Regions from separate parts of the Methylobacterium sp. C1 genome, predicted to be linked through region 1. Evidence: riboswitches for the same ligand, from Rfam matches in the RefSeq annotation. Region 1 holds a riboswitch; the other holds the start of a gene.
The links. Region 1 has a riboswitch for cobalamin ahead of BKE41_RS05205 (TonB-dependent siderophore receptor). Riboswitches for the same ligand answer to the same signal wherever they lie in the genome.
Positions count from the first base shown of each region.

Region 2: another riboswitch for cobalamin. It lies ahead of BKE41_RS16490 (CbtB domain-containing protein); the one in region 1 lies ahead of BKE41_RS05205 (TonB-dependent siderophore receptor).

Region 1 covers NZ_CP017640.1:1,098,777-1,105,659, reverse strand. The annotation lists gene BKE41_RS05210 (peptidase) at 1-169, opposite strand, end outside; gene BKE41_RS05205 (TonB-dependent siderophore receptor) at 163-2,346, opposite strand; cobalamin riboswitch at 2,631-2,824, opposite strand; gene BKE41_RS05200 (NUDIX domain-containing protein) at 2,929-3,396, shown strand; gene BKE41_RS05195 (RluA family pseudouridine synthase) at 3,960-4,949, shown strand; gene BKE41_RS05190 (alpha/beta fold hydrolase) at 4,916-5,629, opposite strand; gene BKE41_RS05185 (hypothetical protein) at 5,828-6,208, shown strand; gene BKE41_RS05180 (HAD-IA family hydrolase) at 6,267-6,883, shown strand, end outside.
Region 2 covers NZ_CP017640.1:3,550,192-3,557,074, forward strand. The annotation lists gene BKE41_RS16480 (peptidase S10) at 1-813, shown strand, start outside; gene BKE41_RS16485 (hypothetical protein) at 836-2,194, opposite strand; cobalamin riboswitch at 2,349-2,544, shown strand; gene BKE41_RS16490 (CbtB domain-containing protein) at 2,579-2,761, shown strand; gene BKE41_RS16495 (CbtA family protein) at 2,778-3,530, shown strand; gene BKE41_RS16500 (DUF1636 domain-containing protein) at 3,523-3,924, shown strand; gene cobW (cobalamin biosynthesis protein CobW) at 3,921-4,955, shown strand; gene cobN (cobaltochelatase subunit CobN) at 5,002-6,883, shown strand, end outside.

The sequences.
Region 1 (6,883 bases):
GTGACAGCCGCTCGGCCTCGGTGAGTGCCGGGAACGGCACGTAGAGCATCACCAGCCCGGATCCGATCCACAGGGCGAAGAACAGCCCCGCGACGATCCCGGCCCAGCGGTGGAACAGGAGCAGCCAGCGCCGTCCCGCCTTGCCGAACCGGCGCGGCCGGCTCACCACGTCACCGTGTAGGCGACCTCGACCGAGCGCGGGCGCCCGAGCAGCCAGTTGGTGCCGACCCCGTTCACCGCGTTGCCCGAGATCGCGTAGACCTTGTCGAACAGGTTGTAGACCCGCACGGACAGGCGCGAATCCGCCGTCACCTGATGGTCCAGGACCGCGTTGACGAGGTTGTAGGCGGGGCGCCGCGCGGTGTTGCCGAAGTCGCTGTAGACCTGCCCGACGTTCTGCAGCCCGACCCGCGCGGTCCAGTCGCGGGTGACGTCCCAGGTCAGCCAGAGGTTGGCCACGCGCTCCGGCACGTCGATCGGCTGGTTGCCGGCATACGAGACCGTGGCGCCGTTCACCGTCTGGTCGAACCGGTCGTACTGCGCGTGCAGGAGCGCGAGGTTGCCGTCGAGGCGCCAGCCCGACGCGAAGCGCCAGCCGAGCGCCAGCTCGAAACCCTGCGAGGACTGGCTCCCGACCTGCGTCGAGAGCGTCGGCTGTCCGGGGATCGCCGAGATCAGGTTGTCCTTGACGATCCGGTAGCCCGCGACGGTCCATTCGAGGGCGCCGTCGAAGGCCAGACCCTTGGCGCCGATCTCGACCTGATCGCCGGTCGCGAGCTTGAAGCCGGCCAGCGACTGCGACAGCGTGATCAGGCTGTTCACCGGGTCGGTGGCGAAGCTGTACTGGGCGTAGAGCGCGCTGTCCGGCGTCGGGTTGTAGACGAGGCCGAACCGGTAGCCGAGCGCCCGGTAGGTCCTCTCGAACCGCGATCCCGTCTGCAGGTCTTCTCGATTGAGCGTCGGCACGTCGAGGCGCACGCCGGTCAGGAACGAGAGCTTGTCCGACAGGATCAGCCGGTCCTCGGCGAAGACCGAGGCCTGGCTCGTCTGCGTGGCGTAGGCCGGACGGGCCCGGCCGTTCTGCGGGAACAGGCCCGGATCGTAGCCGGTGAGCGGCACGCTGGTGGTCTGGTCGAAGTAGAAGTTGTTGGTGTGGCGGAAATCGATGTGGTTCACGTCGAACCCGGCCACGAACTGGTTCGGCAGCCCGAACAGGCTGCCCCGGAACGTCGCGTCGAGGCGGTCTCCGACCTGCTCCTGGCTGTGGTAGATCTCCAGGTAGTCGCCCCGGTCCACGAGCCCGGTGCCGCGGTTGTAGCTGTACTGCTCGACGTCGAGCCAGTGGCGCCGGCTGGTGAGCCGGTAGGCGGTGTTGCGGATCGTGATGTCGGCCGAGGGGGACCACTCGGTCTTGAGCTGGGTCCAGTTGTCGGCCCAGGTGATCTTCGCGTCGCGGACGTTGTAGTTGTTGAACCTTATGAGATCCGGGATCCGTCCCTCGACCAGCGGGGTGCCCCAGTAGCGCGCGGGCTCTTGGTAGCCGAGATCGTGGCTCAGGGTGAAGGCGAGGTCGGCGCTCGGCCGGAACAGCAGGGCGGCGGAGACCGCGAGGTTGCGGAAATCGCCCTCCGGCCGCATCCAGCCGTCGGCGCGGTTGCCGCTGACGTTGAGGCGGTACGCGAAGGTGTCGCCGTACTCCGCCTGGCCCAGCGGGCCGCCGGAATCGAGGGCGAGCCGCGCGACCCCGTCGGTGCCGATGACCGCGCGGGCGGCGTTGATCGGCACGAAGACCGGCTTCTTGGGCACCACGTTGATGACGCCGCCGATGGCGCCGTCGCCGTAGAGCACCGAGGACGGCCCGCGCAGCACCTCGATCCGCTCGACGTTCCACGTGTCGAACGGGAAGGTCACGGTGTTGGCGCCGACGTAGAAGCGCGTGCCGTCGTAGAGCTGCTGGATCGAGTTCGGCCCGGCGAAGCCGCGGGACGTGAACGCGCCGTTGCCGTTGCCGGGCGCCGCGATGGTGGTGATGCCGGTCGCGTCCTGGGTCACGGCCTCGGCGATCGTATCCTGTCCGCGGAGCCGCGCGGTCTCGCCCGACACGATGTCGAGGCTGGCCGGCGTCTCCAGCGGCGTCAGGCCGAGGCGACTCGCGGTCCGGTCGGGCGTGCGCAGGTTGAGGCCGTTCGGCGGGAGGCGGCTCGGGTCGCCGCCCGCGCCCGCGACGGACAGCTCATCCAGGGTGACCGCCTCCTGGGCGGCGGTCGGGCCGGCGAGGAGCGCGAGGAGAACGCCGCAGAGCGGGGCCCGCCCGCCGAGGCGGGAGCGATAGGTCGAGAATGACATGGGAGAAGCGGTCCGTGCACGGCGCGCGCCGGCCCCCGCGTCGTACACGCATTGTAATAACATTACAACGCGTCGGCCGTCCGGATGGCTCAGCCTGTGCGGGCGCGCGACGGCGTCCCGGGACAGGGCTCGAGGGTCTCGAGGCGGCGGAGACGGGCATGGGAAACGGCGTCGCGGGCGCGCTTGCTGTGGCACGTCACCGCGAACGAGGCCTCGGCGACTGCCTCCCCTCGGGACTGGCGGCGCCTCGACACCCGCCAGGACACCCCGCCCGGCGCGTTTCGCGTGTGACCACGGCTGACGGCAGGTCTCCTGGCTCGCGGGTCGCCGCCCTCGCACCGTCTTCCCGGGGTGACCCAGTGACGTGGTGGTGAAGGGCTCGCCGCTCACAGTTGCGGGGGCAGCCGCGGCTTCGGGGCGAACCCCTCACCGCGTTCCCTTTTGATCCCCGAGGGGAACCGTCGAGCACAGCTTGGCCGTAGCGGGCCCGGGCGTCAACCGCGTGTCCGTTTGTTGCCGTGGATCGGCGCGCGGGGCACCGAGCCGTTGCGGCCTCGCCGACGACGGGCTAGCCGGTGCGGGATGACGGTCTGGCGGCCCCCTGCGGAGATTCGCGTGAAGGCGCCGGGCCTGCCCCGGCGCGGCAACAGCCTGCTCGTGGCGGAGGTCCGCGCGGATGACGGGCGCCTGAAAGGCGTCCGGCCCCTCGGCGGCAGCGTCGCCTTCGGCGAGCGGGTCGAGGACGCCCTGATCCGGGAGTTCCGGGAGGAACTCGGCGTCACCGTCTCGGTGCTCGGCGGCCCCCGCGTCATGGAGAACATCTTCACGCACGAGGGGCAGGTCGGGCACGAGGTGCTGTTCCTGTTCCCCGTCGCCCTGCCGCCGGGGCTGTTCGACGGGCCGGAGCGCTTCGTCTTCCACGAGGATTCCGGCACCGCCTGCGTGGCCCGGTGGTGCGATCTGGACGGGCTCGACGTCCCGGGCGGTCCGGATCTCTTCCCCGCAGGCCTGAAGGCCCGGCTCCGCGACGCGTGGGACGCGGAGCCCTGACGGACCGAGCCGGCCCACCGCCTTTGCCGCTCGGCGCGGGCGATGCTACAGCCGGGCAATCCCATCGGTCCGGACGTCCGCGACGCCGCGGCCCATGCGCTTGGACGCTCCGTCCGACGCGAAGACGGGTGCCGGCGGAAGCATGACGACACGACCTCCCAGAAGCGGCGGGCCGAAGGGGCGCAAGCCCCAGGCCGGCAAGTTCGATGCGGGCAAGTTCAGGGGCGGCAAGGCCCAGGCCGACGGCCGCGCCCGCACGGGCCCGCGCACCAGCGCCCGCGACGCCGCCGAGCGCGCGGCCCGCAACCGCGGCGAGGATGCCGGCACCCGCGATCCTTGGGGATCGCAGGCGCTGCGGTCTCCGCGCGCCCGGCCCCCGAAGCCGCGCGCGACGCCGCCGCACCGCGCGACGACGCACCGCGGGACGCCGCGCGGCCAAGCCCGGCAGCCGGCCTCCGGCCAGGCGCTCGGCGGCCCCCTCCCCCGCCCTTGCCGCCGCCCCCGCGCCCGGTCCGACCCGGCGCGAGCAGCGCGCCGCCGCCTCCGCGACCCTCGCCTCCGGCGTGCAGACCCTGACGGTCGAGCCGGACGAGGCCGGGATGCGGATCGACCGCTTCCTCACCGCCCGCTTCCCGCTCCTGCCCTTCACCCGCGTGCAGACCATCGTGCGCAAGGGCGAATTGCGGGTCGACGGCAAGCGCGCCAAGCCGAACGACCGGCTGGAGCCGGGCATGAGCGTGCGCGTGCCGCCGCTGCGCCTGGACCAGCCTACCGAGCGGCCGCGCAGCGCCGCCCGCGAGCAGGACGACGCGGCGTTCATCCGGTCGCTGATCCTCTACGAGGACGCCGACATGATGATCCTCAACAAGCCCTTCGGCCTCGCGGTCCAGGGCGGTTCGGGGACGGTCCGCCACGTGGACGGCCTGCTCGCCGCCCTCACGGGTCCGGACGGCCAGAAGCCGCGCCTCGTCCACCGGCTGGACAAGGATACGGCCGGCTGCCTGATCATCGCCAAGACCCGACTCGCCGCCGCGACGCTGGCCAAGAGCTTCCGGTCCCGGGCGGCGCGGAAGATCTACTGGGCGCTCACCGCGGGCGTTCCCCGGGTGCGGCAGGGGCGCGTCTCGACCTACCTCGCCAAGGAGGAACCCACGGACGCCGACGCGCGGATGCGGGTCGCCAAGCACGGCGACGAGGGTGCGAGCCACGCGCTGACCTACTACGCGATGGTCGATCAGGCCGCCCAGAAGCTGTCCTGGCTGTCGTTCAAGCCGGTCACCGGCCGCACGCACCAGCTGCGCGCCCACGCGGCCCATATCGGCCACCCGATCGTGGGCGACCCGAAATACTTCTCGGTGGAGAACTGGGAGCTGCCGGGCGGAATCCAGAACCGCCTCCACCTGCTCGCCCGGCGGATCGTCATCCCGCATCCGCGCACCGGCAAGCCGGTGGACGTGAGCGCGCCGCTCCCGCCCCACATGGCCCAGAGCTGGAACCTCCTGGGCTTCGACGCCGCCCGCTACGACCCGATCGTCGAAGCCCCGGAGGCCTGAGCCCGCAGCCAGGGCACGATCGCGTCCGCCAGGGCGTCGGGGGCTTCGAGCGGCAGCATGTGGCCCGACCCGTCGATCACCGTCAGGGTCGCGCCCGGGATGCCGTCCCGGAGCTCCCGCGCCTCGTCGAGGCTCCGCAGGGCGTCCTGGGCCGCCGCCACGACCAGGGTCGGGCATCCGATCGCGCCGAGGCGGTCGCGGTCGGAGTCTCGCGCCTGCCCGGCCTGGCGCAGGAAGACCTCCCCGCCGAGCCGGTCGCCCATCTGCCGGATCCGTGTCAGGAGCGCGCCGTCGCCGGCCCGGTCCGGGTGCACCGACTGGAGGATCGCCGCGCGGCTGAGGCCACGGTAGCCCTGCTGGCGGATATGGGCGACGGCGGCGGCCTTCCGGCGCGCCTGGGCGAGCGTGTCGGCGCGCGACGAGGTGGCGACGAGGACGAGCGCCTCCACCCGGTCCGGCACGAGCCGGGCGACCGCCCGGGCGACGTAGCCGCCCATGGAGAAGCCGACGAGCCCGAAGCGCGCGGGCGCCTCCGCGGCGACGCGGCGCGCCATGTCGGCGATGGCGGCGTCCCGCGCGAGGTCGCCGTGCGCGATCGGGCCGACCTCGGCGAGACGCGCGACGATGTCCGACCAGAGGTCGGTATCGGTCATGAAGCCGGGCAGCAGGACGAGGTTCATCACCGGATCACCTTTTTCGTCACTGCAATAACCGTCCCGCGCGCCCTGCCGCGCCGCGGCATGTTTGTGAAATTGGGGCGCGATCCGGGCGTCCCGCGTGACGCATGCCTTGGCAACCGGCCGCGCCGCCTCATATGCTGCCCCGCGCCCCGCCGATCCGCCGCGGGGCGTTTTCCCGGCGGTTCGAGACCCTGACACATGAAGCTCGCGATGCTGGCCTGCCTCGCCGCCCTGTGCCTCACCGGGCCGATCGCGCATGCCGCACCGGGCGAGACGACCAAGGCGGCGCCGGCGGCGAACGGCACTCACCCGCCCGAGACGGCGGCCCCGCATCCGGCCGCCTCGCCCGCACCGGGCGCGGCGCCCGCGCAGGCCGCCCCGCGGACGGCCAACAATGCCCGCGCGGAGCGCCGGCGGCGCTCCTACGCGGCCTGCAACCGCGCCTCGCACCAGCGCGGGTTGCGCGGCGGCAAGCGCCGGCGCTTCCTGATCCGCTGCCGGCTCGGCTACGAGCGGACCCGCGTCCCCGGCGGGCAGCCCGCCGCGGCCGCGCCGGCACAGCCGGGCCGGAAGCCGTGACGGAGACCAGGATCTACCCACCCGCGCCGTCGGGGCGGCTCTCGGCACGTCGGCCGCGATGAGGCTCGTCGTCTTCGACGTCGACGGCACCCTCGTCGACAGCCAGCACCTGATCGTGGCGGCCCAGGAGGTGGCTTTCGCGGAGAACGGTCTGCCGGCACCGGGGCGGCGGGAGGCCCTGTCGGTGGTCGGCCTGTCGCTGCCGCAGGCGTTCCGGCGCCTGGTCGGCGAGGACGGCCCGGTCGCGGAACTCTCGGAGAGCTACAAGCAGGCCTACAACCGCCTGCGGCTCGACCCCGCGCACGAGGAGCCCCTGTTCCCCGGCATGGCCGACCTGCTCACCCGGCTGCGCGGGCGCTCCGACGTGCTGATCGGCCTCGCCACCGGGAAGTCGCGGCGCGGTGTCGACCGGCTGATCGCGCATCATGGCTGGGCGGGCTGGTTCGCCACCACCCAGAGCGCCGACGACGCGCCGTCGAAGCCGGATCCGACCATGCTGCAGCAGGCGATCCGCGAGGCCGGCTGCGAGCCCGAGGCCACCGTGATGGTCGGCGACACCACCTTCGACATCGCCATGGGCGTGGCGGCCGGCGCCACCGCGATCGGGGTCGCCTGGGGCTACCATCCTCCGGACGCGCTCTACGGGGCCGGGGCCGTGACGGTGGTTCCGAGCGC
Region 2 (6,883 bases), 2.5 Mb from region 1:
TACGTGCTAAAGCTGCCCTCGCTGGCGGCCGGCGCCCTGGAGCGGGCCGGCACGGTGCCGACGCCCACCCTTCTCGGCGACGCGGAGGCGTACGCCACGGGTCCGTACCTGAGCGATCTGCTGAAGGGCCCGAGCGATACGGCCGCCGTCGCCCGGATGACCGAGAAGGTCGCGCCCCTGGTCGGCCTCGACCCAGCCCTGGTGCGCGCGCAGGCGGCGCGCCTCTCCACCCGCAGCGTCCAGCGCGAGATCGACCGCGCCGAGGGCCGCGTGACCAGCGCCTACGACACCGGCATCACCGGCTGGGACCCGAACCCGGACGCCGCCCAGTCGAGCTTCGAGGACCCCCAGCTCACGGCCCTCCAGGCGCCGCTGACCAGCGCGATGCTCGACCTCTACGCGCGCGCGCTGAAGTGGCCGGTGACCAACATGCGCTACGAGCTCCTGAACAACGCGGTCAATCGCGGCTGGAGCTGGGGCTCGGGCCGGCAGGCCCCGGAGGTCCTGTCGAACCTCAAGGGCGACCTCGCGCTCGACGGGCACCTGCGCGTCCTCGTGGCGCACGGCTACACCGACCTGGTGACGCCCTACTTCGCCTCGAAGCTCCTGCTCGCGCAGGTCCCCGCCTACGCGGCCGGACGCCTGAGCCTCGCGGTCTATCCGGGCGGGCACATGTTCTACACGCGCCCGGACTCGCGCGCCGCGTTCAGGGCGGACGTCGAGCGGATGTACACGGACGCCCTGAAGGTGCGCGACGCCGGCCCGACCCGTCCGGCCGGCGCCCCCGCCGAGCATCTCAGGACCGCGCCGTGACGCCCCCCGCCCGCCTGGCCGTTCACGCGTCGTCGAAGGCGAGGGCCTCGGCCGGGTAATCGACCATCGTCCGGCGCTGCGCGTCGGTATTCTGCCACTCCCCGACCTTCATGTAGCGGCCCTCGAGATCGCGGACCTCGACCACCTTCCCGATGGTGGGGATCGACTGGAAGCCCTGCGGCCAGTTCGACGCGAAATAGAAGACCTGCTCGACGTGGTCCGAGAGGTGGCAGATCCCCGGTCCGAAGGTTCCCAGCCCGAACACGAGGTAGCGGCCGTTCACCAGGGCCGCGACGTCGGAGATCAGCGACTCGCTCTGGATCTCCACCGGCAGGCCGCGTCGCGCCGCGTAGGCCTCCACCTCGGCGATGACCGGGTTCAGCCTGTTCTCGAAGACGAGCTTGACCGAGCGGATCCGGCCCTCGGCCAGCAGCCGGTCGATGACCATCCGGTAGAACGCGAGGGGCGGCTGCGGGTAGTGCGGATCGACCCAGGTGCTGAAGATGTCGCCCGAGCGGATGTGGATCAGGAGCTGGTCGTCGGGCTTGGCCGGGAAGGTCCTGGGCAGGCCGTTGAACAGCGGCCGGATCACGCTCTGCACGATCGCGCGCGAATCCGTCGGTCCCCGCAGCGCGGTCACGCGCTCGAACTGCGTCGGGTCGAAGTACAGACCCGACAGGAAGTAGCCGTCCGGCGGCAGCGGTTCGTCCGGCGGGATGAAGGTGATGCCGTCGCAGGTCAGCCGCTCGGTCAGGAAGATCACCTTGCTGCGGTCGACCTTGGGGACCTTGATGTATTTCAGGTTGAGCGCCTTCGCGACCGACACCGCGATGATGTACTGGACGAGGCAGTTGCCGAAGGCGCCGTTCTCGAACAGCGACAGGCCGACGAGGGCGCGGCTCGCGCGGTCGGGCGCCGAATGGAGATTGTAGGTGACGTAGACGTTGGCCCCGGGCTTCTCGTTCAGGAGCGTCACGTCGAGGCCGAGCATCGCCCGGAGGGCGATCAGGTCGACGGCGGCCTCTTCGGCGCGGACGGCAACGGGGACGATCCGGGCCGGCTCCGGCGCGGCGACCCGCACCGCGCGCGCCCAGGCCCGCTCGTCGGGGACGATGGCGGCCACGAGGGCGTCCGGGGTCGCGCTCCAGCCGGCGAGGTCCGGCTCGATCCACGTCGCGCCGTCCTGCGAGACCGCCACGGCGACGTCGCCGGGTTCCGGAGGGACCACCCCTCCCCCCGGTCGCAGGGCGACGGAGTGGATCGGGAAACGGCCGCCGAGATCGACTTCGAGCCACCTCGTACCCGCGTCCGATACGATCCGCGGGTCTCGGCCGGCCGCCAGATCGACGAGGACCGGGGTCGGATCGTCTGTCAGGGCCATCGGGTCTCCGGGAGCTTACCGCCCGCGCCGGGCGGGTGTCGGGTGCGGCGGTGCCTGCTCCGGGGCGCGGCCGTCAAGCCCGTCCGTGCCGCGGCGCGGCGCGGGAATCGGCCGCGATCCGGCGTCGCTCCGTTGTGTCCCGGCGGTCATGCGTCTACAACGACCGGGTGACGGTGCCCCGGCGACGGGGTGAAAAGGGAATGCGGTGAGGGGTCCGAGGCCCCGATTCCGCGGCTGCCCCCGCAACTGTGAGCGGCGAGCGCCCGCCAAGCGCCACCGGAGCGATCCGGGAAGGCGGCGGGCGCGCCGAGCCGCGAGCCAGGAGACCTGCCGTCACGACAGGATCCCGCAATGCCGCCGGTGGGGCGGCTGGAGACACTGCTGATGACGACCCAAACCCTCGCCCCCGTCGCCGCCGGCACCCGCGCGTCGGAGCGCCCGATCGCCGTCGCGCTCGCGGCCGTGCTGGGCCTCGGCCTGCTGTTCATGGCGGGCTTCTCGCCGGCGATCGCGCTCCACAACGCGGCGCACGATTTCCGACACACCCAGAACTTCCCCTGCCACTGACGTCCCCGGAACAGGGATGATCATCCGGCTCCTGTCGGCGGCCCTCGCCGCCGGCTTCTTCGCGGCTGCCGTCGTGACGGGCCTCGAACTCACGCTGACCTCGCCGCTGATCGTCGCGGCCGAGCGCTACGAGCAGCAGGAGGCGCCGCGTCAGGCCGCCGAGACGCTCCCGATCAGGGCGCTCCCGATCGTGCTGGCCCATGCCGGGCACGACCACGCCGCGCCCGACGCCGCGCCGGAATGGCAGCCCGGCCCCGGCCTGCCGCGGATGGCCTTCACCGGGCTCGCGACCCTCGTCGGCGGCGTCGGCTACGCGCTGCTGCTCGGCGCGGTGATGCTCGCCTGCGGCCGCGAACCCACGCCACAGGTCGGGCTCGCCTTCGCGGTGGCGGGCTTCGCCAGCGTCGCCCTCGCGCCGGGCCTCGGCCTGCCGCCGGAACTGCCCGGCAGCGCGGCGGCCCCGCTCGCGACACGCCAGGCGTGGTGGGTGATGACCGCCGCGGCGACCGGGATGGGGCTCTACCTGATCACGATCCGCCGCGCGCTGATCACCATCCTCGGGGGGCTCGTCCTGATCATCGCCCCGCACGCGGTCGGCGCCCCGCAGGCGCCGGAGGCCGCGTCGGAGCTTCCGGCCGCGCTGGCCGCGCAGTTCGCCGCGCGGTCGCTGGCCATCAGCTTCGTGTTCTGGATCCTGATCGGGCTGGGACTCGGCTGGGCGTGGCAGGCCTTCGCCCGCGGCGCGGATCGGGGAGCGGCCCGTGCCTGAGACCATTCTCTACGTCTGCACCACCTGCCGCCGCTCGGACGACGACCCGGACGGCCCCCGCGCCGGGGCCCGCCTGCTGGAGGCGCTCCGGGCGCGGAGCGGCGGCACGCCGGATCTGCGGGTCGAGGCGGTGGAGTGCCTGTCGGTCTGCAAGCGGCCCTGCACCGTGGCGGTCGCCGCGCCCGACCGCTGGACCTACGTCTACGGCGACATGGATCCGGCCGCCTCGGCCGAGATCATCCTCGGCGGGCTCGCGGCCTACGCGGCGACCCCGGACGGCATCGTGCCCTGGCGCGAGCGTCCGGAGGCGTTCCGCAAGGGCGTGATCGCCCGCATCCCCCCTTTCCCAGAACCCCGCCCGGTCCCCGCCGGCACCCTGGAGGCCGCGGAATGACCCTCGTGAACAAGATCCCCTGCACCATCGTCACCGGCTTCCTCGGGGCCGGCAAGACGACCCTCGTCCGCCACGTGGTCGAGAACGCCAAGGGGCGCCGCCTCGCCATCCTGGTGAACGAGTTCGGCGACATCGGCTTCGACAAGTCGTTCCTGGCGGCCTGCGGCGTCGAGGGCTGCACCGAGGACGCCATCGTCGAGCTGCCGAACGGCTGCATCTGCTGCACGGTCGCGGACGATTTCGTTCCCGCGCTGGAGACCCTGCTCGGCCGCGCCGAGCCGCCGGAGCACATCCTGATCGAGACCTCGGGTCTCGCGCTGCCGAAGCCGCTCGTCCAGGCGTTCCAGTGGCCGGCGATCCGCTCGCGGGTGACCGTCGACGGCGTGGTCGCCGTGGTCGACGGCCCGGCGGTGGCCTCGGGCGCCTTCGCAGAGGATCCGGAGGCCCTGGCGGCCCAGCGGGCCGCCGACCAGTCGGTCGACCACGACAATCCCCTGGAGGAGGTTTTCGAGGACCAGCTCCTCTGCGCCGACCTCGTGGTGGTCAACAAGGCCGACCTGATCGACGCCGCGACCCGGGCGCGGGTCCGCGCCGAGGTCGAGGGGCACCTGCCCCGCGCCGTGAAGGTCGTCGAGACCGAGAATGGCGCCATCGACCCGCGGGTGCTGCTCGGCCTCGGCGCGGCCGCCGAGGACGATCTCGACGCCCGCCCCTCGCATCACGGCGAGGGCGAGGACCACGACCACGACGATTTCGAGACGGTGGCGCTGCCGGTCCGCCCGGCGGTGACCGCGGGAGATCTCGCGGCCCGGGTCGAGGCGGCGGCCGAAGCCGCCGGCGTCCTGCGCATCAAGGGCTTCGCCGAGGTCGAGGGCAAGCCCATGCGCCTCGTGGTGCAGGGTGTCGGCCGGCGCGTCACCCATCATTTCGACCGCCCCTGGCGGGCCGGGGAAGCCCGCGACGGGACGCTGGTGGTGATCGGCCTGAAGGGCTTCGACAAGGACGCCGTCGCGGCGGCCCTCGCGGGATGAGGCCGGTCGCGCACGCCCGCCCGGACTCGCTCTAGGGGCCGCCGCGGTGCATCTCGTGCGCATCGATGCCGTGTCCCTCGACGAGGGCGAGGCGGCCGTGGATCTCGGGCAGGAGCCCGGCGACCTCGTGGTGCTGTCGTTCACCGACAGCGACCTCGCTTCGGTCGGGCAGGCCCACGCCGCGGAGCCCGGGCTGCCGAGCCTTCGGCTCGCGAAGCTCGCCAAGCTGCGGCATCCGCTCTCGGTCGACCTCTACGTCGAGCGGGTCGTGGCGCGCGCCAAGGTCGTGGTGATCCGCTGCCTGGGCGGGCTCGACTACTGGCGCTACGGGATCGAGCGTTGCGCCGAGGCCGCGCGGGCGCACGGCGTCGTGCTGGCGGTCCTGCCGGGCGACGACCGGCCGGATCCGCGCCTCGCGGCGTTCTCCACTGATCCCGACCTCGCCGGGCAGCTCGACGCCTATTTCCGCGCCGGCGGGCCCGACAACCTGCGGCGGATGCTGCGGAGCTTGGCGATCCGCCTCGGCGGCGACGGCCGGGTCGAGCCGCCGCAGCCGCTCCCGCGCGGCTTTCCGTGGTGCCCCGGCTGCGGGGTCCTGCCCCTCGAGACGGCCCTCGCCGCGGCCGGGACCGCGGTCCCGCTCGCCGGTGCGCGGATCGCCGCCGAGCCCGTCGCGCTCCTCCTGATCTACCGCTCCGCCGTGCTCGGCGGCGATACCGGCCCGTTCGCCGCCCTCGCCGCCGCCCTGCGGGCCCGCGGGATCGGCGTGCTGCCGATGGCGGTGTCCAGCCTGAAGGAGCCGCAGGCCGCCGCCGCGGTCGCCGCGGCCGTGCGCGCGCGCCGGCCCGACCTCGTGATCGCCGCCACCGCCTTCTCGGCCCGCGAGGACGAGACCGACTTCGTCCTCGACGCCGCCGACTGCCCGGTCCTCCAGGCCTTCACGGTGGGCTCGCCGCGCGCGGCCTGGGCGGCCTCCGCCCGCGGACTGGGCGCGGCCGATCTCGCCATGCAGGTCGCGCTGCCGGAATTCGACGGCCGGCTCTCGGGCTTCCCGATCTCGTTCAAGGAGGAGAGCGCCGAGATCGCCGGCTTCGCCGAGCGCCGCGCCGTGCCCTACGAGGCCGGCATCGCCGCGCTCGCCGACCGGGCCGCGGGATGGCTGCGGCTGGCCGCCCTGCCGCGCGCGGCGCGGCGCGTCGCCCTGGTCCTGTCCGACTATCCCGCCCGCGGCGGCCGGGCCGGGTTCGCGGTCGGCCTCGACACGCCCGCGAGCGCCCGCGCGATCAGCGCCGACCTCGCGGCCGCCGGCTACGCGGCGGGCGCGCTGCCGGAGGCGGGAGCGCTGATGGCGGCACTCACGGAGGGCGCGGCCCAGTTCCGGGTGCCGCTCGCGGCCTACGCGGCGTGGTGGCGCTCGCTCACCGAGGACGTCCGCGCCGCCGTCACCGCCAGCTGGGGCGAGGCCGAGGCGGACCCGGCCTGCGTCGACGGCGCCTTCCGCTTCCGGATCGTCCGGGACGGCAACCTCGCGGTCCTCCTCCAGCCCGACCGCGGCCGCGATCCCGATCGCAAGACCGGCTACCACGACCTCGAGCGGGCGCCGACCCACGCCTACCTGGCGTTCCATCTCGGCCTGCGGCAGGGTTTCGACGCCCTGGTGCAGCTCGGCACGCACGGCACCGCGGAGTGGCTGCCGGGCAAGGCCGTGGCCCTGTCGCCCGACTGCTTCCCGGCGCTCTGCGTGGGCGGGCTGCCGGTGATCTACCCGTTCATCGTCGACGACCCGGGCGAGGCCGCGCCGCTCAAGCGCCGTCTCGGCGGGGTCGCGCTCGGGCACCTGACGCCCGACACCGCCGTCCACGCGCTGACACCCGAGGCGGCCCGGCTCCGCGAGCTGGTGGAGGAGTATTCGGCGGCCAGCGTGCTCG